Regions from separate parts of the Paenibacillus sp. P4_E11 genome, predicted to be linked through region 2. Evidence: riboswitches for the same ligand, from Rfam matches in the RefSeq annotation. Region 2 holds a riboswitch; each other region holds the start of a gene.

What was found. A riboswitch is a leader RNA that binds a small molecule or an ion and turns the genes downstream of it on or off. The one in region 2 is predicted to bind cyclic di-GMP.
Region 1: it holds a riboswitch for cyclic di-GMP, as region 2 does, so the genes downstream of both, AC1DWB_RS06060 (hypothetical protein) here and AC1DWB_RS27550 (serine hydrolase domain-containing protein) in region 2, are expected to answer to the same signal.
Region 3: it holds a riboswitch for cyclic di-GMP, as region 2 does, so the genes downstream of both, AC1DWB_RS09085 (hypothetical protein) here and AC1DWB_RS27550 (serine hydrolase domain-containing protein) in region 2, are expected to answer to the same signal.
Region 4: it holds a riboswitch for cyclic di-GMP, as region 2 does, so the genes downstream of both, AC1DWB_RS06540 (hypothetical protein) here and AC1DWB_RS27550 (serine hydrolase domain-containing protein) in region 2, are expected to answer to the same signal.

Annotation. Positions count from the first base shown of each region.
Region 1 covers NZ_JBFUIX010000009.1:56,716-64,307, forward strand. Annotated here, with positions in the region: gene AC1DWB_RS06030 (SGNH/GDSL hydrolase family protein) at 136-783, shown strand; gene AC1DWB_RS06035 (ATP-dependent DNA ligase) at 870-1,727, opposite strand; gene AC1DWB_RS06040 (VanZ family protein) at 2,235-2,780, opposite strand; gene AC1DWB_RS06045 (hypothetical protein) at 2,793-3,041, opposite strand; gene AC1DWB_RS06050 (hypothetical protein) at 3,272-3,481, opposite strand; gene AC1DWB_RS06055 (hypothetical protein) at 3,676-3,879, shown strand; gene AC1DWB_RS06060 (hypothetical protein) at 3,981-4,190, opposite strand; cyclic di-GMP riboswitch class I at 4,279-4,362, opposite strand; gene AC1DWB_RS06065 (class I SAM-dependent methyltransferase) at 4,447-5,253, opposite strand; gene AC1DWB_RS06070 (cold-inducible protein YdjO-related protein) at 5,545-5,709, shown strand; gene AC1DWB_RS06075 (PrkA family serine protein kinase) at 5,795-7,592, opposite strand, start outside.
Region 2 covers NZ_JBFUIX010000112.1:2,113-9,704, forward strand. Annotated here, with positions in the region: gene AC1DWB_RS27505 (sensor histidine kinase) at 1-175, opposite strand, end outside; gene AC1DWB_RS27510 (response regulator) at 172-858, opposite strand; gene AC1DWB_RS27515 (DUF6220 domain-containing protein) at 1,044-1,520, shown strand; gene AC1DWB_RS27520 (VOC family protein) at 1,774-2,157, shown strand; gene AC1DWB_RS27525 (DUF6223 family protein) at 2,227-2,631, shown strand; gene AC1DWB_RS27530 (FAD-dependent oxidoreductase) at 2,796-3,548, shown strand; gene AC1DWB_RS27535 (FAD-dependent oxidoreductase) at 3,466-3,969, shown strand; partial or broken gene AC1DWB_RS27540 (sigma factor) at 3,944-4,330, shown strand; gene AC1DWB_RS27545 (phytoene desaturase family protein) at 4,374-5,672, shown strand; cyclic di-GMP riboswitch class I at 5,679-5,764, shown strand; gene AC1DWB_RS27550 (serine hydrolase domain-containing protein) at 6,035-7,582, shown strand.
Region 3 covers NZ_JBFUIX010000016.1:38,854-46,445, reverse strand. Annotated here, with positions in the region: gene AC1DWB_RS09110 (aminotransferase class I/II-fold pyridoxal phosphate-dependent enzyme) at 290-1,597, opposite strand; gene AC1DWB_RS09105 (NUDIX hydrolase) at 2,094-2,573, shown strand; gene AC1DWB_RS09100 (pyridoxamine 5'-phosphate oxidase family protein) at 2,901-3,527, opposite strand; gene pdxR (MocR-like pyridoxine biosynthesis transcription factor PdxR) at 3,641-5,173, shown strand; gene asd (archaetidylserine decarboxylase) at 5,598-6,386, opposite strand; gene AC1DWB_RS09085 (hypothetical protein) at 6,520-6,768, opposite strand; cyclic di-GMP riboswitch class I at 6,839-6,945, opposite strand; gene AC1DWB_RS09080 (acetylxylan esterase) at 7,031-7,592, shown strand, end outside.
Region 4 covers NZ_JBFUIX010000010.1:34,844-42,435, reverse strand. Annotated here, with positions in the region: gene AC1DWB_RS06565 (alpha-ketoacid dehydrogenase subunit beta) at 1-34, opposite strand, end outside; gene pdhA (pyruvate dehydrogenase (acetyl-transferring) E1 component subunit alpha) at 38-1,126, opposite strand; gene AC1DWB_RS06555 (alpha/beta hydrolase) at 1,450-2,178, shown strand; gene AC1DWB_RS06550 (lipoate--protein ligase family protein) at 2,444-3,427, opposite strand; gene AC1DWB_RS06545 (molybdopterin-dependent oxidoreductase) at 3,574-4,929, opposite strand; gene AC1DWB_RS06540 (hypothetical protein) at 5,212-5,502, opposite strand; cyclic di-GMP riboswitch class I at 5,578-5,662, opposite strand; gene AC1DWB_RS06535 (YjcZ family sporulation protein) at 5,838-5,957, opposite strand; gene AC1DWB_RS06530 (glycine-rich domain-containing protein) at 6,122-7,291, opposite strand; gene AC1DWB_RS06525 (hypothetical protein) at 7,425-7,592, shown strand, end outside.

The DNA of each region.
Region 1 (7,592 bases), on a different contig from region 2:
CTATTGTGTCCTGTCAGTGCAACAAATTCCCTTGGTAACCTACCGATAACCACACCTTGTAAAGGGGCTATCACACAAGAAAATCATCCTTTCCATACATAAATTAAAGACAAAAGAGTAATAAGGCGGGAGAGTATGATTAGTTATATAGCTTTAGGCGATTCGATCACTTTTGGTCAGCAAGCAAGTTCTAGCTGTAAAGCATATCCATCTAGAGTTACCTCGATGCTAAAATTAAAGGGAATTCAGGCAAAACGATTCGTGATTGCCCAACCCAGTTGGACTAGTGCTGACCTTGCAGAAGAGATCTATGCAGATCCTTCGCGCCTTAGTTGTGCTAAAGTGGTTACAGTATGGATCGGCGGCAATGATCTGATTCATTTTGCCTTGTCCTCGCTCCGAGAACCCGCTACACCAATTCTAGAGATGATGAACCGGTTTAAAAGAAGACTTGATATAATACTTGGATTGGTCCGTATTATGGGAGTGAAACACATCATCTGCTGCACCCAATACAATCCATTCCCAAACAGCGTAATTGCTGTGGATGCCATTCGCACTATGAATCAACTAATTACTGCCTCCGCGAAAACAAATTGTTGTCTGGTTGCCCGGGTGGATCGGTGGTTTTCCGGTAACGAGCACAGTTTAATATACGGATACCGCGGTGGGCATGCAGAAGATGCTTTACGCGGTTTCGCAGCGGTACATCCAAATGATCAAGGACATGAGGTCATTGCCAAGGGACTGTTCTCCTCTATTTATCCATTGATTCGCCAGTGATGAGTTGAATTCGGCTGGTCCCTTGCCAAAACCGGGCTTCCGTTTAAAAAAATAAAAGCCCAACAGCCGAAACAAATGGAGTATGCCTAAACAATGAACTCTACAAACACAGGACTCCTCAAGAGTCCTTTTTTGGTCCAATTTCTCACTTTCACCTTAGCCCGAATCCTCGGCTCCACGTAGACGTGATCGCGATCCTCCCCCGTGATATATGGCTTGATCACCTGGAAGAATGCCTGCTTCTGCGCCGGCGCAACTCCAAGCTCAATTATCCCAGCGGGGCGATTCCGGCCATCCCTCTGAACCGATGCTAACCAGCCGAACTCTGCTTTCTTCCAACCACTGATCGTCACTTCCGCATAGGACCAGTTGATGATCTTCTGCCAATTGGGGCTCCGCTGTCCGACCGAGTAAACCGACTTCTTCCGCTTGCCCACTATCCCTTCCATTTGCCGTGCCACCATCTCATTAAACAACTGCTCGCCTTCCCGCTCTATGTAAGGTACGACACTGATCCGCGGGTTCCCGAAGTCGATGCTGGCAAGGAGCTCCTTTCGTTCCATGAGCGACCAACCGCGCACGTCCCACCCTCGGTACCGAAGGATGTCGAACACAATGTAGTTGGCCGGCAGCGTGGCCGATAGCCGGAGCACCTTGTCAGCCTTGCGCGCCTGGAATCGCTCCATCACGGATTCAAAGTCAATCACGCCGGTAGACTGATCGACGCAAGCGACCTCTCCGTCAAGTAAGATGTCGTCCTCTGCTAGATCGTAAAGTTCTGGGTATTGAAGAGTACAATCATTATTATGGCGAGTATACAACCGCGAGTTCCCGTCCTGGCGGGTGAGCAGCAGCCGATGTCCATCGATTTTCGGTTCGAATATAAAGTCTGGATGTGTAAATGGGTTTTTGGCTGTTTCGAGTAGCATAGGGGAAATAAACATAATCATCACCAGTGTAATCGTACCACTATAGGCTTTTGAGAGGTATTGGGGGTTAGTGGAAATAATAAAGGAGGCCCTAAATTATGAAGCAGGGCAATAAAATTCCACATGACTGAGACGCATGCCTTTTACATATATAAGTATTCTTGTCAAAGAAAAAAGAACAGCCAGGGACTAACCCCGCCTGTTTCTCGGACAGATATTATTTATTGTCACTTGATATCCCTAAACCGCTGTATAATCTCGGGGAGGAGGAAGAGTGATCCGAAAATAACCATAAACCCGACATCAACCCAACGCTATCCGTAGATCACTCTTTCATCTGAGGCATTTGTGGAACTCATTAAGCAACTTAAGCTTAGAGATTCTTATGCCGAACGTTCGCTATATAACAGGGTAGAAGACCTGGATCAAGCCGTAACCTAAATTACCTATTGGGTTGAACAACGGGGGTCCTTCACTTGGAACGGCTGTTTTTGCTTCAATCAACAATGAATCGACCAGTCTCTACTTCTTGACTATCTTCCCATGTAACAACAACAGGAGCAACATACACCCGATTCCAATTGCGGCCCCGAGCGTATCAACCGCCACATCTATCAATAAGGGCGTACGGTCCCCGGTAAGGCTCTGATGAAACTCGTCTGATCCCGCATACAAGAAGCAAATCAGCAGGCTGTACAGAAACAGCAGTCCCCGCCGTTTCATATGCCCTAGTGCAAATGCCACAGTCCCTCCCAGACAGAAGTATATGAATAGGTGCGCCCCCTTGCGAATAAAAAACTCCACAAACCCGGGTACCCCAAGGCGATTTATGCTGACGGTCTCACCGGCATAGTTAAACTCAATATTGGAGAACTGTTCGGAGATCATTTGCTCAGGAAGCAACTTATGAAGCTTCGGTCTGAGGTCTTGCTGATGGTAAGGCTGGGAGGAGAAATAAAAGATAACAGCCATAATAAGGACGGCTGGTATCCACCTGATGGTTGTACTTGTCTTCCTTTGCATGTCGTCCCCTTCCTGGCTAGCTAGCCAATCTTCAATCACATTCATGTAGAAATCTCGTTAGTCGCTTCGGATCGCGGTTATGAAGTCGTCCAGTTCATAGATGAAGCCGAATAGGATCGATATCCGCCAAAGTGCAATGGCCTTCGCCCCTTCATAGGGTGCCGACTCTTTCGTCTCAATGGCCGTAACGGCTTCTCTAATCGCGGAGCAGGCAAGTCCTCGTCTGGACATGTCCAGCATTCCACCAGGAGAGGACAACAGACACCCATCAATGGCAAAGCCGATATACGTGATGATCGATGTCATATTGCCGATGAATTCCAGGGAACACATGTTCACTCTTGAATTTCTGAATCCGTCTGAGGTAAGAATCCGGCTCGGTGCCCCTCTTTTCAACAGTTGTTTGAGATGGCGCGGCTGTAGCCGGGAAGCTGCTGGTAATAGTCTCCTGGGAAGAGAACATGGAACACCTTCATCCCTGCCTTCCGCACCGCTTGCAGCAGAGTGGGGAACACCATCGCGGCAATTTCATTCGATCATGTCAAGTATTCAACAGAGCGGTATCTGCCTGAAGACTCTTCGGGTGTCCCGAACGCACCAGCGTGCATCACAACGATTGCCGAACGGTTCAGATCGAATTCATAATCTGTCTTGGCCCAGCCGCCAAACCCTCCTGCAGGAATCTGGAGACTGAAATCTGCATCATGCTGTCGGTAATAACAAGTCGGCATTCGGACGATGCTCATATGTATTACCTCCTAATTGTGAATCATTCTCTCATCATACGACCAATTGCTAACATAATGCTACCTTAACACAATTGGAATCAAATATTACATATCCCGAATTCGCGGCACAAGATGCGGATCGTACGGTTATCAAGCCTCCTACGAATCATGATATAATGCTTGCATCATCCGAGTAATGGGAGGCCCCGCACTTGTTTACTCGTAAATCATCGGCTGTCGAGCCTTACTCGGCCTGTCACTTCTGGTTACTGCTTGCGGCGGAAGAGAGTATTACCGGTTACAACTACGAGCCCTGGCACATCCGCTATGTTGGGATTGACATCGCCAAAGAAATTTCCGAACGTGGTATAACGCTAGAGGTATACTTCCAGGATGCCGTGCCTGTCAACAAGTAATGATGTACTTGTGCTAACAATCTAAGAAGACGAATAAGAAGCCCGGACAATGGAGTCCGGGCTTCTATTATGTAAGGTGCGTATTCCACAACTCTCGCTCGTTATCGGGCCAAGCCATTTTTGTATTCCTGACAAGCGAGACAAGTTGAAACATCGACGCAAGTCGGATTCATCTTGCCAGTGAACTTCGTACAGTAAATCGGGGTCTTGAATTCAATATTCGAAGAAATCATCGAGCTGTAAGCGCAATTTCCAATCAATTCGACAGTTAATCGATGCAAATCGGTCTTCAACTGCTTCACTTCTTCCATTAATTAGCACCCCCTGACACTGATGTTGTCGCATTGCTAAACAATTAAAAGAACGCTGCCCATATGACAGCGTTCATAAGATCCGCTAGAGGGCAACCCGGCTGTCATAGCTTGCGCTGAAGACCCGTAGCTTTGCGTCCCCGTCTTTCGATCGGGTTTGCCAAATCATGCTAATGTACTACCAACCAGAGACTATAGTATCATAGATTCCCGCCCTTGTTTAATAGGCATATCGGACTATTTGTTATTCATGTTGTCACTTCGGCTTCCTGGCCTCGAATCGCAGTCTCACATAGTCCGCCATCCAGCCCTGTTCTCCATACAATGCTGGCCTAACTTCCTGTTCGATCTCCTGATAAACCGTCTCCAGCTGTTCGTTCGTCAACCCTGATGTGAAGGCTCCACCGAACATCCCGATCCAATGGAGAAGCCCATGTTCGCGGTCATTCAATGCCGTCGGACGTTGGAAAGTCACGAGACGATCGACCGTGAAGCCCTGATCTTCCAGCAGTGTGGCATATTGCCCTGCGGTCGGGAAATACCAAGGATTGCAGGCTATGGCATCTATACCGCGCCTCGTGACGGCCCGTTCCAGCGCCGTGGCAATGTGCGCTACGTTGCCCTTCGCGCCGAACTCGCCGACGAAGCGGCCGCCGGGCCGCAGCGCATCCCAGACGCCGCGGATCACATCCGCCGGGCGCTTCATCCAGTGCAGCGCCGCATTCGAGAAGACGGCGTCATAGGACGGTGATGTGCGGAAGTCTTGTGCATCGGCGACCTCGAATGGCAAGCCAGGGTACTTGGCCCTAGCCTCAGCAATCATCTCCGCCGATGCATCCATGCCTTCTACTTCCGCGCCTGATGAGGCGATCAGAGCAGTCAGATCACCGGTACCGCAGCCCAGATCAAGTACCCTCATGCCGGACTGGGGATCAAGCCAGTTCACGACTCCCTTGCCGTACTCCGAGACGAAGCCCAGCTGATTGTCATAAAGCCTCGAGTTCCATACCTGACTTATGTTGATGCTCGTTGTTCCTTGATCCACACTTGCTTTCTTTTCCATAATAGCAGCTCCCTTGATTAAATGATCTAATTCTTTACTTGTTGGTTTCATTATGATCCCAGTCCAGTTATACGTCTAATATATAGAAGCTTTAATATTAATAGGTAATTCCTATAATAGGATGACATAATAATTCCTGCACCTCACTCGATTTCATTTCGTCGGACTTGCTGGAATTATTAATTATTTGTAATGAAACTTGATATCTGTTACAGTGCCATAGGAATGTTTATTGATTCGGGAGGGTATATTGATTTGTTAACAGAGACAGCAAAACCAGAATTAACTCCAATGCCGATATTCAGGTGCAACAATAAGGAATGCAAAGCATGGATTCGCGAGGAGCTCGCTTCATCACCTTCACCAGATTGTCCGTTGTGTAAGGGGAAGATGGTTCGCAGCTTCAAGCATCTACCCAAGCTCGCTAAGACGCCCAAGCCAAGGAAGCGTCCTTAACTGCATTACGACCTCATAGCATACAAAAAAGTCCGGAACCTGCTGACATTCAGCTAGCTCCGGACTTTTATTTTGGTGGGGTTCTTTAGCGATTCAGGAGGCTTCCTACATAGCGCAGCAGCTCATTGGCTGAACCGGTCGTATAGCCATGCTCATCAACGAGTCGTTTGATTACTTCGTTGATTTTCTTCAGTTGGTTCTCATCTGGCGTTTTCGTCGACGTCGTAATCTTGACAATATCCTTCAAGTCCGTGAATAGCTTCTTCTCGATTGCTTCACGAAGCCGTTCATGACTGCCGTGCTCGAACTTCTTGCCCTTGCGGGAATATGTCGACATGCGGATGAGAATCTCTTCACGGAACGCTTTCTTCGCATTCTCTGACACCCCGATCTGCTCCTCAATCGAACGCATGAGTCGCTCATCCGGGTCCATCTCTTCACCGGTCAACGCATCCTTGATCTTCTGCCAGTTGCAATACGCCTCGATATTGTCCAGGTAATTGTTGAACAGCGTCTTGGCCGACTCCTCGTACGAATAGACGAACGCTTTCTGCACTTCTTTCTTCGCCAGCTCATCGTATTCCTTGCGGGCTACGGAGATGAAGTTCAAATACCGCTCACGCTCTTCCTTCGTGATAGAAGGATGTTGATCTAACCCGTCCTTGAGCGCACGCAACACGTCCAGGGCATTGATGAATTCAAGATTTTGCCGGATCAATGCGCTCGATATCCGATTGATTACATATCGTGGATCGATGCCGGTCATGCCCTCTTCAATATACTCGTTCTGCATCTCCTTGAGGTCGGCGTCCTTGAAGCCTTCCACCGTTTCTCCATCGTACAGGCGCATTTTCTTGACCAGATCCATCCCTTGCTTCTTGGACTCCTTCAGCCTCGTCATGACAGAGAAGATCGCAGCAGCCTTTAGCGAGTGAGGGGCGATGTGGATGTGCTTCATGTCACTCTGTTGGATGAGCTTGCGGTAGATCTTCTCCTCCTCCGACACCTTCAGGTTGTAAGGAACAGGCATCACGATCATTCGCGACTGGAGCGCTTCGTTTTTCTTATTGGAGATGAACGACTTGTATTCGGATTCATTCGTATGGGCCACAATGAGCTCATCGGCAGAAATGAGCGCGAACCGACCTGCTTTGAAATTGCCCTCCTGGGTGAGCGATAGCAAGTTCCACAGAAACTTCTCGTCACACTTCAGCATCTCCTGGAACTCCATCAGCCCGCGATTGGCCTTGTTCAGTTCCCCATCGAAACGATAAGCCCGTGGATCGGACTCCGTACCGAATTCCGTAATGGTGGAGAAGTCGATGCTGCCCGTGAGATCGGCGATGTCCTGCGATTTCGGATCGGATGGACTAAACGTCCCGATGCCAACTCGTTCTTCTTCCGAGAGGAAGATTCGTTCGATCATGACCTCTTCGATCCGGCTGCCAAATTCGGTTTTGAGCCGCATCGCGCAAGACGGACAGAGGCTGCCTTCAATCTTGACGCCTAACTCGCGTTCGATGTCGGCACGGAGCTGGGCTGGCACCAGATGCAGCGGTTCCTCATGCATCGGGCAGCCTTTGATCCCATAGAGCGCCCCATCCGGCGTCCGGGAATAACGTTCCATCCCACGTTTCAGCATCGTCACAATCGTGGATTTCCCGCCGCTGACCGGCCCCATCAGGAGCAGGATCCGCTTTTTCACATCGAGGCGTCTGGCTGCGGAATGGAAATACTCCTCGACGAGCTTCTCAACGGTCCGATCGAGCCCGAATATTTCATCTTCAAAAAACTTGTATCGTTTCCGCCCATTCTCCTCAGTTATCCCGTGCCAAGCAATCATATCGTACACGCGCGAATGCGCGGTTTTGGCTACACCGGGA
Region 2 (7,592 bases):
TTTCGATTTGTTCCCCGGGCGGTGCGTTCAAATAAGATGCACCGATTTCTCCCTTACGAAATTGATCGAACAAAGATTCTATGTAAACCTGTTTGGTTACGGCATGAGCGCCACCGATAATAAGAACGAGCAGTCCCATGTAGACAAATATTTTTTGGCGTACCGTCAACGTCATGATTGTTCACCGAATCGGTAACCGAAACCGTATACCGTTTGAATATAACGAGGATCGGCCGGGTCGTCTCCCAGCTTGCGGCGAAGATTCCGGATATGGGAATCCATCGTTCTTTCGTATCCCATATATTCGTCCGCGAGTGCGGCTGTTAATAATTGCAGGCGGCTGAAAACGATTCCGGGACGCGCAGCCAACGTGTACAAAATTTTGAATTCCGTCGGGGTCAGCTGGATCTCCTGGTCGTCCTTGAATACCTGACATTTGGCCTCGGAAATGATCAGGTTGTCTCTTTCCAACAACATCGACCTGTCATCAGGTCCGCGCAAGCGGCGAAGTAAAGCTCGGATGCGCGAAGCGAGCTCGCGCAAGCTGAACGGCTTCGTCAAATAATCGTCCGCGCCGATTTCCAGACCGACGATTTTATCCGATTCATCCGATCGGGCCGTGACCATAATAATACCGCAATTCGAGGTTTGCCTGATTTCGCGGCATACGTCGATGCCGCTTTTCCCAGGGAGCATCCAATCAAGCACGACGAGATCAGGCCGTTCAGACCGGGCAATCGTGAGCGCTTCCTTGCCGGTACAGGCGGTCAATACCCGAAACCCTTCACGTTGCAGATAGGTGTGCATCTCCTCAAGCATGCCCGGTTCGTCCTCCACAAGCAACAATTTCGGTTCCATTCCAATCACATCTTTCCAGTTTAGTCTGCTTCCAGTGCGAGAATACACCACTTACCCAAAATTATACCGTGATTTAACATGTTCTTGAAGAAATCCACACAAAAAGAGGAAGATCTGCATAAGTTCTCGACATTTATTGTTTAAACTAGCGCTAGTTCATATTAAACGAAAGCGAGGATTCAAAGATGAGCAACCTATTCGTAAACCGCAGTGAACCTGAAATTGGGGATCGCGCGGCGGAAATAACCAATCTTTCACCGCTCGTGGTTGGAGCGCGTTTGGTGTTTAAGGCAATGGTAAGGATATTTGCGATTTGCATTTTGATCCAGGTGTTTCTTGCCGGTCTCGCACTGTTTTGGAATTCGGCCCAATGGGCCAGCCATACAGGCTTTGCCAGATTGCTGATCATTGTTTCGATCCTGATACTCGTGATTTCTTTTATCGCTCGGCTGCCGCTTTCTCTTCGAATGCGTAGTGCGGGTTTGTTCGGCATCATCATTTTGATAGCGGTCAGCACCAAATTACCGTCTGGAATTGGATATTTATCTGCTCTTCATCCGGTACTCGCTCTGATGTTGTTTTTTGGAACTGTGTCCCTCATACGGAAGACCGATGCCTTCAAAAAAGAAAAAAAGCAAGAATCTACGGAGCAAAGCGGTTGAATTGAGGTTTGATCACAATCTTCAACATGGATGGAGAGGAAAAGATGCCACCCTAATCTATCCGATTATCTACTGGTCTTTCTATTCCTTATCGCGTCTGGAGCATCGCTGCATCTGGTTGCGCATGATTATGAGAATAGAACTCATTGGTTTCGAATCAGTGTAATTGTTCTATACGGAATGTCCGGTATCCTTGTTTTCTTTATTTATATTCCAAGATATTGACCAAAAACAGAATCTAGGAGGAGAAAGAATGGCCCCTATCAGAGTACGTTACATTGTCGACGATGTAGATGCGACAATCGCATTCTACACACAGCATCTTGACTTCATTGTCAAAGCACATCCCGCACCCGGTTTTGCCGTTTTGCAGCGAGGTGACTTGAATCTTCTTGTGAATGCCAAAAATGGTCCAGGCGGAGCCGCTCAAGCCATGCCGGATGGGCGAAAACCGGAACCCGGCGGCTGGAATCGGATTCAAATCGAGGTCGATGACCTGGGCGGCTTTGTCGAGACCCTGCGTAAAGCAGGCCTACGCTTCCGCAATGATATTGTCACAGGATTTGGCGGTAAGCAGATCTTACTAGATGACCCAGCAGGTAATCCTATCGAACTCTTCGAGCCTCCAAGCAAATGATGGAAAGAACATTATTATAAGCTGATATATATTCAGTTTTCAAAAACAACAAAGAGGAGTAAATAACAAATGAAAATGAAGGTAGTTTCATTCATAATACTTTGTGCATTTCTGCTTGTTCCAACTATTGCCTCTGCTGAAGTGACCAACGGTAATGTCGGATACGGATTAACCCCCGGGCGACTCTGGGCCACGATGGACGCGGTGGTGGGGCTGATCAGCGCGATCCTCGCTGGACTGTCTCTGGCCCGCTCCGCCGGAAGTTTCGGCACCGGCAGCGGGCGACGTGGGGCCATCTTGGCCATGGTGGTGGGGCTGATCGTCATAGCCTACGCTGGGGTGCATGTGACCATATTCCCTGGTGGTCCCGGCACCGGTGACGGGCGAGTCGGGGCCATCTTTGCCATAGTGTTGGGGCTGACTAGCATGATCCTCGCTGGGATAACTCTTGCCCGCTCCCGCCGCACCGGCTGACCCGACCATGGTGCTGGTCATGTGATTAAAACGACCCATGCAAGGTTTCTCATTCATTCGTTTCCGATGTCACAAATCAGAGCCTTACATTGTTATATGTGCAAAACGTAAAAGGAGCTGAGGAATGATGAACGACTTGACATGCATAATCATCGGAGGCGGCCATGCAGGGCTTGCAGCGCTCAAAGCAATACAAGCAACGACCCGGGGCATCGCGAACGGCCGGCGTGCGAAAAGTGATGTTATTCCGGCCGGCCGCGGGCGGGGAAGAGATTATGGTTCCCTGGACGCATTATTGTTCAGATGGAGTCGAATTCGTGCGAGGTACGGTTACGTCCGTGGATAGTGGAGGGAAACAGATTCGATATGAGGATGCGCAAGGAAATGATGCCCGAATTCGTTATGACCTTTTAGTCGTGGCGGTCGGCAGCATCGTTCGGCGACCGGATCCCGATCAGGGCGGCGTCGCCTTGACCGACCCGCAAACCGCGGCAGACATCCGGGAGCGCTGGCGTGCCAATCTGTGGAAGTCTGCCGGCGAGACGAACCCTGAGGAACGAAAGCGACTGATGACAATCGCGGTTGCGGGAGCAGGCATCAGCGGTATGGAGACGTCCGCCGAGCTGGCGCTAGCCATTCGGAAGGAAGCATCGGCGCTAGGGCTGAATTCGTCCGATACCTCCGTCTATTTGCTGAATGCACAGGGGCGGCTGTTCCCGGAAGGGCCTGAGAAAGTTGGACGGAAGTTGGATCAGACGCTCAGCGAATGTGGTGTGACAGTGCTTCACAATCGTAAGGCGATGCGGGAGGAAGCAGGAGCGGTGACGCTCAGCAATGGCGATTGGCCTATGTGTATGGACGTTAGGTCTGATTCCGAATCCGGTCCTTCGCGGTATGGGCTTGCCGCTTACTTCTGATGGCCGGGTACTGGTGGATGAATGTTATCGCGTCCAAGGGATGCCGGGTGTATACAGCATTGGCGACTGTGCGAGAATCGTCGATCCGACGACTGGCAAGGCGGATCAGATGACGTGCAAGGAAGGCGGATTTCAGGCGCTCCAACTGGGGAAAATCGTGATTGCCGATCTGGAGGGCCGTTCCGCGCCGGTTCACAAATCTTTGATGGATGCCTTTGCCATCGGCCTGGGGGAAAATCGCGGATTGATGTGGGCACGCAAATGGGGACTTGATATTATCATAACGGGGAAGCTTGGGTGGAAAATCAAGAAACTGGCATGGGATTTAGCCAGTCAGCTTCGAACGAGACCAAGATTGCAATATTTCGAACGGCCCGGAAAAGGTGATACGGCGAATGGAGAAACTATACGATCAATTTAGAGCACTGCTGTTCACGCTGGCTTATCAGTTGACAGGCTCTGCGGCAGACGCGGAAGATGTGGTGCAGGACGTGTTTTTTAAGGCGTATGACGTTCATCCCGAACGTTTGGAGGAGCCGAAGGCGTATTTGTGCAAAATGGTAACTAATCGCTGCCTCGATCTGCAGAAGTCGGCCCGGAGGAGGAGGGAAGTGTACGTCGGTCCGTGGCTCCCCGAGCCGATTCGGACGCCGGAGGCGGATACGCTCGAGACGACGGTCGTCCGCCGTGATCTACTGTCTTACGCCATGCTTGTTCTGTTGGAGAGGCTGACGCCGACAGAGCGGGCGGTTTTCGTCCTGCGTGAGGCGCTGGGCTTCGAATTGATCTATCGGTGATTATGCCGAGCGAAGGAAGGTATGTTGGATGAAACAGTTTGATGTGGCAATCATTGGTGGAGGCATTGCGGGTTTGGTGGCATCGATTGAGTTGGCCCAAGCAGGTAAGTCCGTTGTCCTTTTCGAGAAGGCCAGCCAACTTGGTGGTCGGGCAATATCTGTCAAGAAAAACGGGGCTATCTTCGATCTTGGCAATCATGCAATAGTCAGGGGAGGGGCAGTGGATGAAATCTTTCAAGATTTAGGTATAAGAATGGAAGGGGGATCTCCTTCGGTAAACGTATCGGTTCTATGGAACAATAAGGTAACCCCTATGCTTAAATTTATTATCTCTCGAAACATAAGCTGGTCAGGTAAGATGGAGTTGTTAAAGTTTTTTACCAAACTTGGAAAAATCGATGCCGATTCAGTGCCGGCTATCAGTCTGCGGAGTTGGATTGAACAAGAACTTCGCGATCCGATGGTTCGTCATATATTTTACGCATTATTCAGGTTACAAACGTACTCACAAGCCCCAGATCACCAATTGGCTGGCCCCGTCATACGTTCTATGGCACGCGCGATGAAAAAGAATAGCATTGTCTATGTGCAGGATGGCTGGCAAACCTTAGTTGATCAGCTTTACGAAAAAGCAGTTCGGGCAGGCGTCTCCATGATGACAGGAACAAACGTTACGGAAATCGAGCATGATGGAGCCGTTCGTAAAATAAAGTTTGCTGACGGCCAAGAGATGGACATCACGCATGTGATTTCCGCCACCCCACCCGTAGTAACCTCCCAGCTCTTAGGAGATGCGGGTTGCAATTCTGTTTTACGTTGGAAAGAACAGGCTCGTGTCATTCAGGCGGCAAGTTTGACTCTTTCTTTGAAGCGGCTTCCAGTACCAAATCGATTTTCCGTTTTGGGTGTTGATCAACCCATATACTTCGTGAATCAATCGAAATTTATTCGATTAAGTGAAGATGGCACTTCGGTGGTACACATTGTTAAATATAATGGTACTGGTGGAACGGATCCAACAGCTGACGAACGACTCCTCGAACAAATATTGGACTTGATCCAACCGGGCTGGCAGAAGGAAGTCGTTGCTAGGCAGTACCTCCCCAACATAGTTGCAGCCTACGACTATATGCACTTAGGCAGGGAAGATCGATTTCCAGGTCCAGCCGTACCCGAAATTGCAGGGTTTTACGTGGCGGGAGATTGGGCCACCCATGGAGAAAATTTGGCAGATGCTGCGGCGGCAAGCGGAAGACGTGCGGCGCGGCGCGTGTTAAAGGATATGGGGGCGGGCCGTAAGGGTGGGCGGGAAACCATATTGGTGTGAGTGACAGGAAGAAAGCGGCAAACTGTCGAAAGGCAGTGACGCAAAGCCACGGATCTTCTCACTGTTCAAGTGATGACCGCCGGGCTACCCAATCTGCCAAACACGGCCTATGGGGTCGTGTTTGGTGTTGGAACTTTCTATAACTATTATACATCTAAAGAGCAGCTGTTTTTGGAAATCTACTATATCCAAGGGAATGAGAACCTCAAGAAATGGCTCATCGAATCGATTGATTTGGATCTTGAACAATACTATTGCCCGTTTTCTTTGATTCGTTGGTCTACACGATACTCATAAAGATGAAATTGACATTCAACATTTCCCTGAAATTATTAACAGAAAGATAACTAGGGATGGGTGGGATGGAAATGAGAATGAGATTTATAGTAATAATCTTGTGTGGTCTGTTCATCTTCCCCCTATTCGGTTCAGCGCGAAGCGATGGTAGTATGCAAGAAGAGCGATCTGGAACTTCAGTTTTCTCCGAAGTGGATGCGTATATTGCTCGTGAAATGAAACGACAACGTCTTCCGGGGCTGGCTCTCGGGATTGTACAGGGGGATCGTATTCTTTACCTTAAGGGATACGGTCAAGCTGATTCATCGGGTCGTCCTGTAACACCTGAAACCCCTTTCGGAATAGGTTCGATCGGCAAGTCGATTACTGCTATGGCCGTTCTGCAACTTGTCGAAGCAGGAAAAATTGACTTAGATGTACCTATACAGCGCTATATCCCCACTAAGTATAACGGTGCAGAGTCCATTACTGTACGTCAGTTACTTAATCAAACAAGCGGGTTCACCCAAATCTCAACATTTAGCAACACGCTGGCAAGTGTCAACGATCGATATCAAAACGCTATAGAGAAAAACGCCTTGTCTTATGCGGAAAAGTTTTTAAAGCAAACCAATCAAACCGAACATCCCTACAGGTATTCGAACGCAAATTATGTACTGCTTGGCTATATTGTGCAACAAGTATCCGGCCAGTCCTATGGCGACTATGTGAAGGAACATATTTTCAGCCCTCTGTCAATGCATAACAGCTTTATGACGCTCGATGAAGCAACTGTTAACGGACTGGCTACGCCCTACCGTCGGATATTGGGGTACAACGCTGCCTATCATGGCCCCTATGTTTATATTGCAGGGGATTCGCCGGCGGGTTACCTCTATTCCAGTGCGAAGGACATGAGCCAATACTTGATTGCCCAAATGAACGGCGGCCGATTTGAAGATGATTCCGTGCTCTCTTCGGAAAGCATACGACTTATGCAGACCGAACCTGTTCCGGGAACGTACGCCATGGGTTGGATGACAGATCACATTAACGGTTTACCGGTTATCGGTCAGCCGGGTGGCTCGATAGGCTTCCAAGCCCAAACTTATATTGTTCCGGAACAAAAACTGGGAGTTATCGTGTTCGCTAACGTACTTGACGCGATCGATGCTGCTTGGCCCAAAACACACGTCATTACGACTACCCACATCGCCTCCGGGGTCATAAACTTACTGAATGAACAACCGATTGGAGGATCTGGTCTAAGCATTTCGCAGAAATACTTGCTCGTAAATGGATTAATATTCATGCTCAGCGCATGGTTATTATACACGACCGCTCGAACTGCGAAGCGCTGTCTTGGGCCGTGGAGTCCTGACAATTCTGGCCATACTAAAATATCTATCAAAGTTATATCAAGAATTGTCCTGGATTTTGCAGGTCTGTTTATTGTCCTGATGTTGAGTATGACTCAAGTTGTGCCGGTATGGCATATTGCAACAATCTTTCAGCCGGATGTAATCCCTTGGCTGAAGATAATGGCTGTACTTATGGCACTGAAGGGAAGCATGGAATTTATTCGGTTGGTTCGGTCGATTTCGCATGAAAAAACATCAAAGTTGAAATGTTGAGAATCGTTCT
Region 3 (7,592 bases), on a different contig from region 2:
TTCCGAGAAATTTGATATTCTCGCTGCCTCTGTTGAAAAGGCGCTGAAGAAAGAATTGGAACTTCGAAGGACTACTCGGGAATAACAAGGACTATTCTGGAAATAAAGAACGTCTCGAAGCCATTGTGAAAATGGTTTGCGAGACGTTTTTTTTAGTAAGTTCCGGGGTCCCCGCAAAGTAATAGGAATACTCTTCGAAGGTCCCACGTCACTTTGTGGGGCTAGAGTCCGGGACCCCCGTAAAGTAATAGGAATACTCTTGGAAGGTCCCGCGACACTGTGTGGGGATTTACTTGGCGGCGACTTGCTCCAAATCCTTGACACCTTGGTGGATCAGATTGAACAGATCCTCCAGATGCTCGACCTCGATGCAAGAGAATGCAACACGCAGGTCGGTCGTACCCAAGGCGATCGTGCCGATCCCGTATTGGTTCAGCAAGTGAACGCGGAGCGTCTCGGCGTCAACGGTGGTCAGCTTCAGACACATGAAGTAGCCGGAGTTGAACGGGTAGTAGGTCCAAGCGCCTTCGAATTTGCCACTGTCGAGCAGCTGCTTCACTTTATTGGCGCGGCCTTTCATAATGTCGAACTTCTCTTGCTTCTGCGCTTCGAAGTCCGGTGATTGCAACGCATGCAGGACGAACGTCTGCGAGGGGTGCGGGCCACTCGAGATCGTGGCACGAATAATGCCAGTCGTCTTCTGCTCTAGCGCGTTCAAGAGCGCCTCACTCTCGGAAGCGTATGTGATGAAACCGACGCGGAAGCCCCACACGTATTCTTCCTTCGTAGCACCGTCCACCTTGACTGGCAAAATACGCGGGTGCAGGTTGGCCAGTTGGCCGAACAGCGATTCTGTGACGGAATCTTCGAAGAACAAGCTGAAGTAGGCGTCATCAGTGACGGCAACGATGTTGATGCCGGCTTCGGCACCGGCGAGCAAGGCGGCGACGATTTCTTTGCCTTCCGCCGGAGTCGGCGTATAGCCAGTCGGGTTGTTCGGGAAGTTCAGTACGACTATCGCTTTGCCTTTATTGCGTTGGGCCAGAATGGCTTCGCGCAGGGCATCGGAATTGAATTTATTCTGCTCATTATAGAGAGGGAAGTTGACGATCTCAGCTCCACGGCGAACGCCGAAGGTCAGCTCGTAATTTTCCCAGTTCTTGTCGGGGAATATAACCGCATCGCCCGCATCGGCGAATAGATCGGCAATGATGCTCAGTCCATGTGTCAGCGCGTTCGTGACAACCGGGTTCCCGAAGCCTTTGCCTTGAACGGAAGGGTTCTCGGTAATCATCTTGCTGCGCCAAGCTTTGCGAAGCTCTGGCTTGCCCGCAGGCGGGGCGTACTCGTATAGATCTTTGGGCGAATAAGCGCTAAGTGTATCTTGAATGGATTTCAGGTGCATCGGCTGACCGTTCTCGAGGGCAATCCCGATTGTCGCGTTATAGGTTTTAGCCTTAACCTTAGCTTCGGCCGATTGGCTCAAGATGCCTTCTTTGGGGAAATAAATCGCTTTGCCTAGTCCTGATAGCATGTCGAATACATGTGTGTTCTCTCTCTGAATCGTTTCATTAAGCTGCTTCACCATTGGGTTCATTTGAATCAAGTCATCCTTCCAATCGTATAGTTCGACTTTATGTCGCTATTATATCACTTGTGAGGAGGAGCGTCACCACCGAGTGCACTTCATGTATAGAAGTCTGAAAACTTACCGATACAAGCAATTAGAGAACAAACAGGAATTTCTTTCCGTGCCCGTGTAATGTACAATAGAGAAAAGTTGGATTATGACAGAGGAGATTAGAGGCTGTCGATACATAGCGCACACATGAGTGGAAATGGAAAAAGAGGATCCCGGCGAGTTGGCTTGAACCTCCATACCGCTAGACCCCTTAGCCGATCCAAGGAGGTTCAAACAAGATGTTAGAACTTACGGGGCCCCCGCAAAGTACTAGGAATTCACGACAGAGCATTGTCTTCACTTTGCGGGGTATACTTAGGGGTCCTTTTTCACTTGGAACGGCCGTCATAGCCTCAATCGACTATGAATCGACAGCCTCGATTATGTCCTTTTTGTCCGAAGGGAGCATGCGATTATGAATCCGAAACTTAGAGCGGCGGGTATTATGCTCCGGCAAGGCCGTTCGGCTAATGATCGAGCGGGAGAGCGAGAAGTGCTCGTGCAATGCGATGAGGACGAATCGTTCTATCGGTTCGCCGGAGGCACTGTAGAGTACGGAGAAACCGCATCCGAGGCCATAATCCGTGAGTTTATGGAGGAATATGACCTTGAGGTCGTAGTGGGGCCTTTGCTGGTCGTGAACGAACATTTTTTCCAATATTATGGCAAGGAGCACCATCAGGTTACGTTGATTCACAGGTGCGAGCTGCTGGTTACGAACGATATTCCCGAACCGTTGTGGCACAAGGAGCATTCCTCGGTTAAGTTGGTGTGGCGCTCTCTATCTCAGTTGAAGAAACGGCCGGTCTATCCGGAAGGCATCTTCGCTATGCTGGAGCAGGAAATTCCGGCGATCACGCACTTGGTGACGGGCCGGGGGTATAAGTCTTGAGCTGAGGCGATGGGCTGGAGGGCTGAAGGGCTGAAGGGCTGAACGGCCAATAAGGGAACTGAGTTCCCTGTTGGCCTTTTTGTTGTACGCGAATATTGCGAGAATAGCAAATTAGTGGAGAAAATTTCCGCTATTGCTGAGAAGATCGTTTTTTTACCTGAAATAACGGATGAATTTTCCTTTATTTTTATTTTTGCCTTCGCTTTTGGGATTTAATATAAAAATAACGGATGAATTTTCCACTATTTGAGTTCATGAATCGTCTTCTATCTGGACCCCATATCGCTGCACATTCCTCGATTTGATGAGAAGTTAGACAGCAGTAGGCTAGGTTTTGCTACGATGTGCGGGGCAGTAGCGGGCCATCAGCTCGGCGGTTTCCGCATCCATCGGCTTGTCCCGCTGAAGCAGCTCATTGCGGATATGTTCATTTTTCGCTTCAGGCAGGTTCTGACCGAACTTGAACTTGGCCGATAGGTGCTCGGGGGTGATCCGCACAACGGCCACACCTTTTACCCGTGATGCGTAAGCAGGAATGTTTGGATCAATTGGGTCATATCCGCCCTCTGGCTGAAGCTTCTCCATCAGAGCAGATAGGGCTTCCGCTTTTTCCGCCAAATCCACCACAACCGCCGCTTTCCCCCGAATCAGAACGGATTTGAAATAAGCTGTCGCCGGGCAAGCGAATACAGGGTCCGAGTAGTAAGATGGGATTATTGCATATTCCTTGGCCACACTGAAGCTGACACGCAGATCTTCCCCGAGCGCCTCCATTTTAAGCCCGATTTTGCTGCCGTATACATAAATATTGCCATTGGTATAGGCGAAATTTAGTGGCACCAAGTACGGATACTCCCCATTGTGCAAGCCCAACACCCCGAAGCTCATTTCTTGCAGGAACGACTCCGTCTCCTCGATGGATGCCATATCAAATTCTTCTCTTCTTACGACGATCACCCTCTCCTTGTTTGTCTTATCTTATAAAGTGGATTGACAAATAAAAAGCACCAATTATGATGGATTTGAATGGACCACTTTTTGCGGCGGATAAGTTAGGGGAGGATTGAATGGAATTTCATATCCCATTTGAATTGAATTTGGAGACACACCGCTACAAGCAGACGGCGCTGTACTATGCACTACGGGAAGCGATCTCAAGCGGGCGATTGGAGTATGGAACCCGATTGCCGTCCAGCCGTGATCTCGGTCGTCAATATGTGTTGTCTAGAGGCGTTGTCAATCAAGTGTACGAGCGGCTCGCCGCTGAAGGCTATGTGGAGGCGGAGCCGGGGAGCGGGACGTATATTCGGTTCCGGCAAGCAGCCGCTGATGGGGAAGTCGGGGATCCTATGCACATTCGACTGTCAGACTGGGGGAGCCGCCTTGGCCAACTATCTCAGCCATCGCGAAGAGAGGGGCGGGCGGGTGATACTGGGTTGAGGCAAGAAGAACAGGGTGGCAGTCCGTTGGAGCATGTGCGAGAGCTCCACAGCGGGGACATAGTGTTCGATTTCGGCCAGGTTGAGCCTGTGCCGTTCCCCGCGCCTGAATGGCGCCGTCTTCTGTACGCGGAAGTCCGCGAGAAGACGGAAACGCCGGGCGCGACCGCCCCCACGCAAGGCTATTTGCCTCTGCGCGAGGCAATTGCCCGCCACTTGAAGCGGGCGCGGGGCATTACGGTGACGGCGGACGCGATCGTCATCGTCAATGGGTCCATGCAAGCGCTGGCGCTGACCGCGCAGCTGCTGCTGGACGCTGGCGAGCCGGCCGTGATCGAGAATCCCGGTTACACCGGGATTGTCTCGGCCGTCCGCGCCGCCGGCGGCGTGCCTGTCCCTGGCCAATTGGACGGCCAGGGGCTGGTGATCGAGCCGTGGGATGCCCGGCTCGCGTTCGTGACGCCCAGTCGGCAATTCCCGACTGGGACGGTGCTCAGCCTGCCTCGTCGGCAGGCGCTGCTGCAGTGGGCCGCCGAGCGCGGCGCTGTCATCGTCGAAGACGACTATGACAGCGAGTTCCGCCACCATGGGCGGCCGATTGAACCGCTAAAGGTGCTCGACCGCGCCGGGCGCGTCGTCTATGTCGGCACCTTCTCGCGAACGATGCAAGCGCAGCTGCGTATCGGCTACGCCGTATTGCCGAAACGGCTCCTGGAGCCGTTTGTTCGGGCGCTGCGGCTATATGAGCCGTACCCCGCATCCCTTCTGGAGCAGCGGGCGTTAGCGCAATTCATGGGGAGTGGCGGCTACGAGCGTCATATGCGCCGCATGGGCCGAGTGTATAGTCGCCGATTCGAGCTGTTCCGGCGGCTGCTCGATCGTGAGTTGGGCACACTGTTCGAAGTCGTGCCCTCCGATGCCGGTCTGCATGTGTTCGCCCGCTGGCGCGGTGACGAGGCCAGCTACGAACGATACCAGACACATTGTAAGCAGGCGGGAGTTGTATGGGGAGATGGAAGGAGTTACTTTTACGAAAATGCATATGCTAGCGCGTGTTTCATATTCTCCCACTTATCGGAAGAGCGAATTGAGGAGGGAGTGGAACGGATGCGTGTGGCGGCTATTGTATATCGGCAAGCGGAAGCACATCTTGGAAAGTAATGAATTGTCTACTTCAAGCACAAAACGGTGCCGTCCCTGTACAGGATGGCACCGTTTTGTGCTTGTTCGATGGCATTTGTGCTTCTGATTGTACTTATGTTACTGCTCGTCTTTAAAGGCAGTGCCGAGCGAGCTGTAACATGAAATATGAGGCTGTCGATTAACTGTGGACAAGGGAAGTGGAGAGTGAAAAAGAGGACCCTGGCGAGTTTTGGCTTGAACCTCCCACCGCTGAATCTCTTATACAATCAAGGAGGTTCAAACAAGATGTTTGAAACCCGGGCCCCCCACAAAGTACTCGGAAATACTACAGAGCTTAGCTTCACTTTGTGGGGATGACTAAGGGTCCTTTTTCACTCGGAACGGCCGTCTTAGCCTCTATCAACAGTTAATCGACAGCCTCAATATCCGCACACCGCCCGCCTTACTTATCATGCAAAGTACCGAGTGATTCGCCCATCTTGACTTTAGAACCGACCTGCAAGTCGGCTCGAGGGGTCAAGATTCCGGTCTCGGTCAACAAGACGACCGTCGAGCCGAATTCGAAGTACGCAAGGTCGCCGCCTCGTTCGAGCCGATCAGGCAGCGCTTCCGAGTAGCGGATGCTGCTCACATTCATCGCACCGACCTTCACGACCGCGATCTCTCCGTGCTCATGCTCGATGTAGGTGATCAGTCGCTCGTTGCGGCTCAGCACGCGTCTCATCTGCGTTAAGCCAAAATCATTGACAGGATACACCTTGCCCGGCACATGTTCTTTTTCCAATATAAGGCCCGAGACAGGAGCATGGATCCGGTGATAGTCGGTCGGGCTCAAGTAGAGGACATAATAGAATCCGTTCTTGTAGTTCACCATACGAGGCGACTGGTTGAGCAGCTCCTCAATCGTATAATCCTGCCCTTTCACGTTCAGGAGTTGACCGGACTCGATCCGTCCGATACCGGTAATCAAGGCATCGACCGGACTGACCAGGGAGTCGACTGCTTCATGAATCGGCCGTAAGCCTGGCTTCAGCCTCCGCGTGAAAAATTCATTCAGCGAACGATACTCACTCACCGCCTTCTCTGCATCATCCAGTCGAATACCATACAGCTTGGCGAAACGGGGGATTAGCAGACGGCTCACGCTCGATTGGGCGAATGCACCGGTAATGCTGGAAATCCATTTTCGGGAGGATAGCTCGGTTAACAATCGGAAAAAGGCTTGATTCATCATTTTCGCTGGGAGTCACCTGTTTCTTCGTATCAGTAAGTTCATCAGCCTTATATTGACACAGAAGCCGCTCTAAATCAATAAGCACCCTAACAAAAAACGACCCATTCTGGGTCGTACTACCTGTTTGTTTCTACAGGTCATTTTCCACTTTTGCCCACCCTTCATCTGGAACAGGCAATCGCTTCTTCAAGTATTCTTTACAAGTAAGGCAAGTTGTAGCATTAACGCTGATTGGTGTTGAGTTTCCTGAAAACTTGATGCATTGAATGGGTGTCTTGTCATCGGGGTCGAGGGCGATTTCAACGCAGAATCGGCAGTTGGCTACGAGCTCTCTCGTAACCGACAATGTCAGATGTTTGATCCGGTTCAATTCATCCATCGAGAAGGCTCCCTTGCGCTCAGGCATCATTGAAAAGAACAGCCGCTACCGGTGGCAGCGACTGACTCGAATGAGCAGCCCGGCTATCATAGAACCTGAAGTCTGTACCAGACGTCCGGCTCGGAAGACCCGTGGATTTGCGTCCCCGCCTTTCGGACGGGTTTGCCTTTTATCAATATTTACGAAACATCAGGAATATAGTACCATATGGAATGAGAACTTGTCACTAATTGTAAAAAAGGACGAATAAGGAGCTGTTAGTATGCCATTGGTCGATATGCCCTTAGCACAACTACGGGAGTACAAGCCTAGCTTGACGAAAGAAAAGGACTTCGATGCGTTCTGGGAACAGGAATTGGCGAAGTCGAGCGCGATCCCATTAAATGCCCAGCTCACTCGGATCGATTATCCGGTCGCATCGGTTGACGGATACGATATTGTGTATGATGGTGCAGACGGAACGAAGGTGCATGGCTGGTATGTCGTGCCTAAGGAAGCGCTTGCAAAACGGCCGATGCCGGTTATCGTACGTTACCACGGCTATAGCGGGAGTCGCAGCCGAGTCTATGAATTGCTGCAATGGTCAGCTATGGGTTATGCTTCGCTGACTGTGGATACTCGCGGTCAATCCGGTCTCACGCCGGACCGTGCTTCCTACAGTGCCGGAAGTGTAGGCGGGCATATGACGAAAGGGATTCTGGACCCGAATGAATATTACTTCAAGCAAGCTTACTTGGATTGCGTACGTGCGATTGATTTCGTATGTTCGCGTGAAGAGATCGACGCTTCCCGGATTGCGGTATGCGGGAACAGCCAGGGCGGCG
Region 4 (7,592 bases), on a different contig from region 2:
CCGTAATCGCTTGAATCATCGTCATCTGTGCCATGGCTTACTTTCCCCCCATTGCGGCGATATAGGCCGCCTTCTGCTCTTCCAACTGCTGTGTTGGTGTTTCGAACATGCTGTCAATCAAGCCAGGTATGGTCATCTTCTCCGTGGACTCTGCCTTCTTGATCTGTTCAGCAACGGTTTCTTTCGCTTCTTCCATGACTTTGTTCTCGTCTTCTTCTGTCCAAAGTCCCTTGCTTTCCATATATTTACGGAAACGGCCGATTGGATCTTTCTCCACCCATTCCGCTTCTTCTTCTTTCGTACGGTATTTAGTCGGATCATCTCCGGACATCGAGTGCGGGGAGAATCGGTAAGTAATAGCTTCAATTAGAGTAGGACCTTCGCCATTGCGTCCACGTTCAGCTGCTTCACTGACTGCTTTGTACACCGCGAGCACGTCCATGCCATCCACTTGTACGCTGCGAATTCCGGCGGCAAGACCTTTCTGTGCGATCGTCTTGGCTGCGGATTGCTTCTCGCGTGGAGTGGAGATCGCATAACCATTGTTCTGTACGACAAAAATAACCGGGAGGTTGAATGCACCTGCGAAGTTCATGCCTTCGTAGAAGTCCCCTTGCGATGAGCCGCCGTCTCCGGTATACGTAATCGCTACATTTTTCAACCCGCGCTTCTTGAAGCCCATTGCAATACCGGCAGCTTGAACGATCTGTGCACCGATAATGATTTGCGGCATAAGCACATTCACGTCATCCGGCACTTGCCCGCCATGCTGGTGGCCGCGGGAATACAGGAACGCCTGATACATAGGCAACCCGTGCCATACGATCTGCGGCATATCCCGGTAACCTGGACATACGAAATCTTCCTTCACTAATGCGAACTCGCTGCCGATCATCGCAGCTTCTTGCCCGGATACTGGTGCATAAAAGCCCAGTCGTCCTTGACGGTTCAAGCTTACGGCACGCTGATCCCATACACGGGTAAACACCATGCGGCGCATTAGCTCACGCAATTGTTCGTCGCTTAGTTGGGGAACGGCTTCTTGATCGATTACGGTTCCGTCAGCGGAAAGTATCGTCAACGGTTGAATGTCTTCCATCCTGACTTCGGATAAGGATTTGCTCATGGCGATCACCTCGAACTAGAATTGTTTGCTGCCTGAATTGAAAACTGTTATAGTATATTACATAACCTGTTCCACTAAACTGTGTAATACTGTACCTATGGAACGTGTATTTCTCGATAATATCAAGTATAACAGGGCATACTCATTATATAGTACAGTTTTCAAAAAAGCTAGTGACAACTTTCCCTGCTTGCTTCTTGATTGTTCCTTGATTCCATCCGTTTTCCTGATTTACTTCGGTTATTTTGTGCCAAAATCAACGAAATAACTCCAGGTTACTATTAATTCAGTCCCTAGGCTGGACTTCAGAAGGAGACTTCGCTATGGATCAATCCATTTATTATAAACGCACGATCGTTAAGGAACACATACCCTCTCTGCATCTTCATCAAACACGGGTTGTTCGAATTGCGCTCCCCCCGGGATATAACGAGCTGTTGACTTACCCCGTAATATACTGCCAAGACGGTGAAGATTTTATTAATTTTGGACGGATCGTGACTCAATTGACACGACTTGTGTTAGATGAGGGGTTGGAGCCTGCCATCATCGTCGCAGTAGACGTGGATAAGGCGGTGCGGACTGAAGAATATGCGCCTGAGGGTACGCGGTTCGAAGCCTATTGCCGATTCTTCGTGGAAGAGCTCGTCCCGTTCGTTGAAGACAAGTATCCCGCTCGACCTAACACGCAATCTCGTGTGCTGGCGGGAGACTCGCTCGGCGGGACGGTATCGCTGCACTTGGCGTTGGATTATCCGGCCCTGTTCTCCCGGGTACTTACGTTGTCCGGGGCGTTTCTTCCCAGCACGCAAGATCGGTTGCGCTTGGAAAGCGACTTGTCTTCGCTTGAACTGTACATGCTGATCGGATTGCAGGAGGAAAGTGTGGAGACGAACAGCGGGGTATTCGACTTCTTGGCCGCGAACCGAATCTCGAGACAGCTGTTGGAGGAGCGACATACACGATTGACGTATTTGGAGAAGGATGGCAAGCACATCTGGGGATTTTGGCAGACTGAGCTGCCGGAAGCTCTACATCATTTCTTGGGTTAATTGGGGTAGAGATAGACGGATTTTCCGTCTATCTCCGCGCTTTCCGCCTTGGCTTGGGCGAGTTAGACGCATTTTCCGTCTATCTCATCGTTTTCCGCCTTGGCTTGGGCGAGATGGACGGATTTTCCGTCTATCTCGTGGTTTTCCGCCTTGGCTTGGGTAGAGTTAGACGGGTTTTCCGTCTATCTCATCGTTTTCCGCCTTGGCTGGTGCGAGTTAGACGGGTTTTCCGTCTAACTCACACCAGTCACTGAGGGCAAACCCATCAACTGTCATACCTCAACTTCAAATCCGCCGCCTTCTGCTGAAGCTCGTCCATCGATGGTAGCTGCGGATGTCGAGTCGTCAAGCCCCCCCACTGCTGCAGCGTTTGCTGCAGAGCTAAGGCGAATGTGCGAATCGTGATCCCTTTACCGCTGGCAAGGTTGGCTAGGCTACCCATCGTTCCGGACTGAATTCTCGGGTAAGCCAACCCTGTGTCTGTACCGCCGTCTTCCCCAACCTGATCATACTCATTAGCTCCTGTTACTTCTTGCTTTGCTCCTGTACTAGCTCCTGTTGCTCTTGCCTCCGCTCCCGCATTTCCAGCAGCTCCTGCTCCGTCCTCGTCGATACCTTGAGGATTCTCCTCGCCGGTCGCCATCTCATAGAACATACGCACCATTTGCGCACGACGCTCCGCATGGCCCTCCACAACAACGAAAGCTTGCACGACATAAGCGTGTTGCTGTCTGCGTTGCGAGATGCCGCAGAACTTCCGCCCATCGATAGACAGATCGAAGTCGCCCGGACAATACGAACCTGCTACTTCACCCGCTTCGATATCTACACCGAACCGTTGAAGCGTTTCAGTAATAAGCTGGCGCATCCGCTCGAAGCCAGCCCGAAAGTTCGGCTTGCCCACCGCATTCGGTAAGATAAGCGAGACGTTCAGTACACCAGGATCCAGCGGAACCGCCGCCCCACCAGAGTTGCGAACCCCAACTTGATAGCCTTGAGCGCTAAGCCAGCGAATGCCCAGCTCCGCCATAGGCAGGCGACGGTCGCGCAAGCCCAGCACCAATGCCTTCTCATGACGCCAGACGTGGGCAACAGGAGCTGCGCCTTCACCGACCTTGCGGCACATGAGCTCGTCATAGGCGAACGGGATTAATATGTCACCGACAAGCGTCCTTGCGCTAGTGTCGTGGATATACAAACTATGTTCCTTGTTGTGTTGTTCGGTTTCATCTTCACTTCTGGATGCCATATGTAGTCGTACTCCTTTCTTAACTCCTCCATATTACGTGATTTCTATACAAAAAGAAATCAACTTGAATGAACGCAAAAAAACCTCGATACCCAATAGCTGTAAGGAATACAGCATCCGGTTCGAGATTTTCTAAATAAGGCGGTTTAGATGTTGCCCTGTTTGGGCTTCAAACCGGGGACCCATGCGTCAGTATCATACCCTCGCACTTCCCAGTAGCCAATATGTTCTTTGTCGATCAATTCAATGCTTTGCAACCACTTGACCGACTTATACGCATACATCTTCGGAACAATCAGTCTGACTGGCCCACCGAGATCTTGGGGAATTGGTTTACCATCCAACAATACTGCAACCATTACATCACTCAGTGCAGCCTGAGCCATCGTCAGCGTATCCGTGTACACGCCGTCGCCGGAATAAAATTTGACGAACTTCGCTCTTGACTGAACACCTGCCATCTCCAGCAGCTTAGCTAGCGGAATGCCTTCCCACGTGTTCTTATACACCGACCACCCGGTTACACAGTGAAAGTCGCTTACTTGTACACTGCGATTCAAATCGATGAACTGCTTCCAATCCCAGGATTGTGGTCGATCCACCAAGCCGGATATCGTGAACTTCCAATCATCCGAGGAGAACGCCGGAATCGGCGTTACACTATAGATGCGATATTCGCCTTGACTCCCTCCGCCAAGCGGCACCACGGAGTCAGGAAGAGGCTGCGGAGCCGGGAGCATCCGGTTGCCGTCTTGATTCGGATCGTACTTCGCCAGGTCGATCCCTCCACTACCTCCGCCGAATAGCCATCTGGCGAATTTGGGCCCGATAAGCAGCACCAGCAACCCCACGAAGCTCCAGCGAATGAACGTGCGGCGAGTATACATGACGTCGCGCAGCTTATCCGTGAGTGAGCGGGGAGAAGGTGACCATGTCTTGGCGCTGCCGCTGACATCCGATTCAGAGCTGGCCGAGATGGGCTGACGCGGAGTCTCCCGACGTGCGGCTCCATCTTGTCGATCACGCTGTAGCACTGCACCAGGACGCTTCATCTTCAACCATCTGCTGCGCGTCACGGAGTGGTATATGGCATACGGCACGCCAACCCAAGTGAACAAATCATGTACAACGAGCATCGTGTTCGTCCAAGTCGTTGGAAAATGGCGGAACTGCCACAGAACTATGCCAGATATAATCCACCCCGCGAGCAGCACTAGTACAACACCAAGGTTCCACTGCTGCTCAGGCTTGCCGCGCAGTTGTCGAATGTGCCGGATCATACGCGGCATGTACATGAGGATGATCAGAGCCGACAATACACCAAGCCAGATATGCGCTTGCTTCGTCCACACCCGTACGGCCCCTAGCTCGCCCCTGATTGAAGGAATGAACAGGATGATCCCGGTCACGGCGAGCAGCAGCACTAACCAGGCATTCCATGTGTGCAGCACCGATAGCTTCTTGCCATACGACTTCTTCCTCCACCAGTCCCATAACCTCATTAGACTCCGCTCCTTATCATCAATCGCCTGGTATTCGCCGTCCAACCTTGATATGTGCCGAGTTCAATTATTAATTCCATTGTATAGCAAATAAGAACGTGACGAAAGGCCGTCAAGCGGCAAAATAACCCCACAAAAGTGGAAAGTGACGTGAGGCCTTTGAAGCAAACTCCTATTACTTTGCGGGGGGCCCTAGATTTTACAGCACAAAAAAAGCACTACGCGTGTCCGTCGGCACAGACAAGAGTGGCGCTCTATGTAAGTGGCATTCCCTTCTGAGTCTTAAGCGAATCGACGTGCTGTCTTATTTTGCAGCAAGTGGAACAACGATAGGATCGATTCGTGATGCATGGAGCAGCGAAATGAAATCTTCACTTCCCCTTTCCAATAAAACGTGAACAGACTGTTTTTTTGCCCGATGACAAGTTCCACATCCCAGCAATTATCATTCAGCTTGTACTTGTCCCGGTTAAAAAATAACTTAGGTCCTTCAGACGTGTGATACATACCAAAAAAATCGCCGCCTACCTTGAAATAAAACCCTTGTTCGGCCACACTTGTCTCGCCGTACACAATCCATCATCTCCTTTATCCCTAATTCGTATCGCTAAGCCGTTCGAGGTATGAATAAAAAAACTCCAACCCTCTTTCGGTAGCTGGCTGGCTTGACCCGAAGGCTGTAGCCCCTGTAGCTTTGCGCCGCTGGCTTTCGCCAGGTTTGCCATTATCGAGAATGTTCGAAGTTTGTCGTAATTTCTATAGTTGCTTACCAAGCATAATCTATTGTGCGTCCTTGTACATCGTTCTTTATTCCTATTTTACTACTCAATATGTCACTATTCGTCTTCCATACAGGGAAAAAACCGGGCAGGGACCCGGTTTCCTCGGTGATCGTCCTTCAAGCCGTATTAAATAAAGCAAGAACGAAGGATAATTACCAACAGAATGAATAATACCAATACAATACCAACGCTTGAAAAAGGACTAACTACTCCACAACTTGCACCAACGCCTCCAACGAATCCCATATTCAGTCTCCTCTCTGCCTTACAATATCTGTGGCTGCACCACACTAACTACTGTATGAAGGTAGGGAGGGGAAGGATTGGATATATGCCTGTTTTCCCAAAACAATAAATGGTATTCACCATTCCATGACTTGTATATGTCCATGATAGTTGGTATGGCGTCGTCAGTCTGAGGAAGATCCTGACCCTTCGCTTCCGCCACCGTCTCCTCCGCCACCATCGTTGCTATCGTTGCCACCACTGCTCCCGCCGTCCGACCCGTAGCCGAACCATTCCCCGCTGCTATCTGAACCAGGATCGGATTCATTACCGCTGGCATCATGGCTTTGTTGATCACTAGAGTCGTTATCTATTTCAATGTTGCCTACTATATCGCTGTACGCCCCATCACCAGCCATTGTATCGGTAGATGATTCTGCCGCCCGCTTCTGTTCGTTCAGCATCTCGTTCATCTGCTTCGCGTAATCGGTCGGCTGGAGTACGGAGAACAAGAGCATCGCACCTGCAATCGAAGAGAAGTCCRTACCTCCGAATCCTTCGGTTCTCCCGCTGCTTCCTAATGATTGATTCTGCAGATTAGATTGTTTGTTAAGGTATGCTTGCTGGATTTGGCGTTTTGCTTCCCGGATCAACCAGTCGACGGTTAGCTCGACTTCGCGATGCATATCCACTGATCTTCCATTGAACAATGATTGTTTCAAGGCATCCGGTTGTAGCCGTTCCAACTCTTCAATATGATCTATGCCGAGCGGTCCCTGGAAAAACCCTTGCCATATACGCGAACTATAAGTCATCGGCACGAACAGCTGTGCATACACCCAGTCGAACCATGCTTTCTCCTCCGGCATTGGTGACGCTTTCAAATACGGAGCATGATGCACGGCGAAACCAATGAACTTATCGCAGAACTGCTGGTATTCTCGAGTGAACAAGAGCATTTCATGCCAGATATCATCCACCCGACTGCTGAACATAGGTACGTTCTTCAGCACCGCTACAATAAGGAAGTATCGCTTCAACTCCACCAAATGCCAGTCATATTCCGAAGATGTAATGCGCGAATGACGTTGCAGCACCCTGTATTTGATCCGTTCGGCGTATTCGCCTTCGGCAAATGCTTGTTCCAGACGATCTACGGCCGGCTGCAGTGGTACACCATAACGCAATCCAACTGAAGCAGGCGGCGAGCCATTGAACACCAGATTGTCCGAAACTTCTCCACGCTTAGCCCCTTTCCGGTTAGAACCACGATCGGATGAAAGTCGGGCGCTGCTGGTGAAGGTGAATACTGCTAGCACTCCAATGGCGATAACAATCAATACTGTAAAAGACATGTCGGACGTCACCTGCCTACCGGGTTGTTTTCCCTTTTTTTCCAGTATAACAGATTCGCCTCCATACGACACAAAAAAATGAATAGCCCTGCATCTATGGTATGATAGAGTAAACTTGACCTTGAGGTGGAAGATGACTCCGAATCGTAGATTATTGAAACTTCTGGCCCTTATTGAACTAGGCTTGGCGATCCTATTCGCGGCCGCTTGCCTGTATGTGTACCTGGTTCAACCCGATTCGCTGCAACTGCAATTCATGCTTGTCATAATCGGCTTAGCGGGAATTGTGAACGGCTTGATT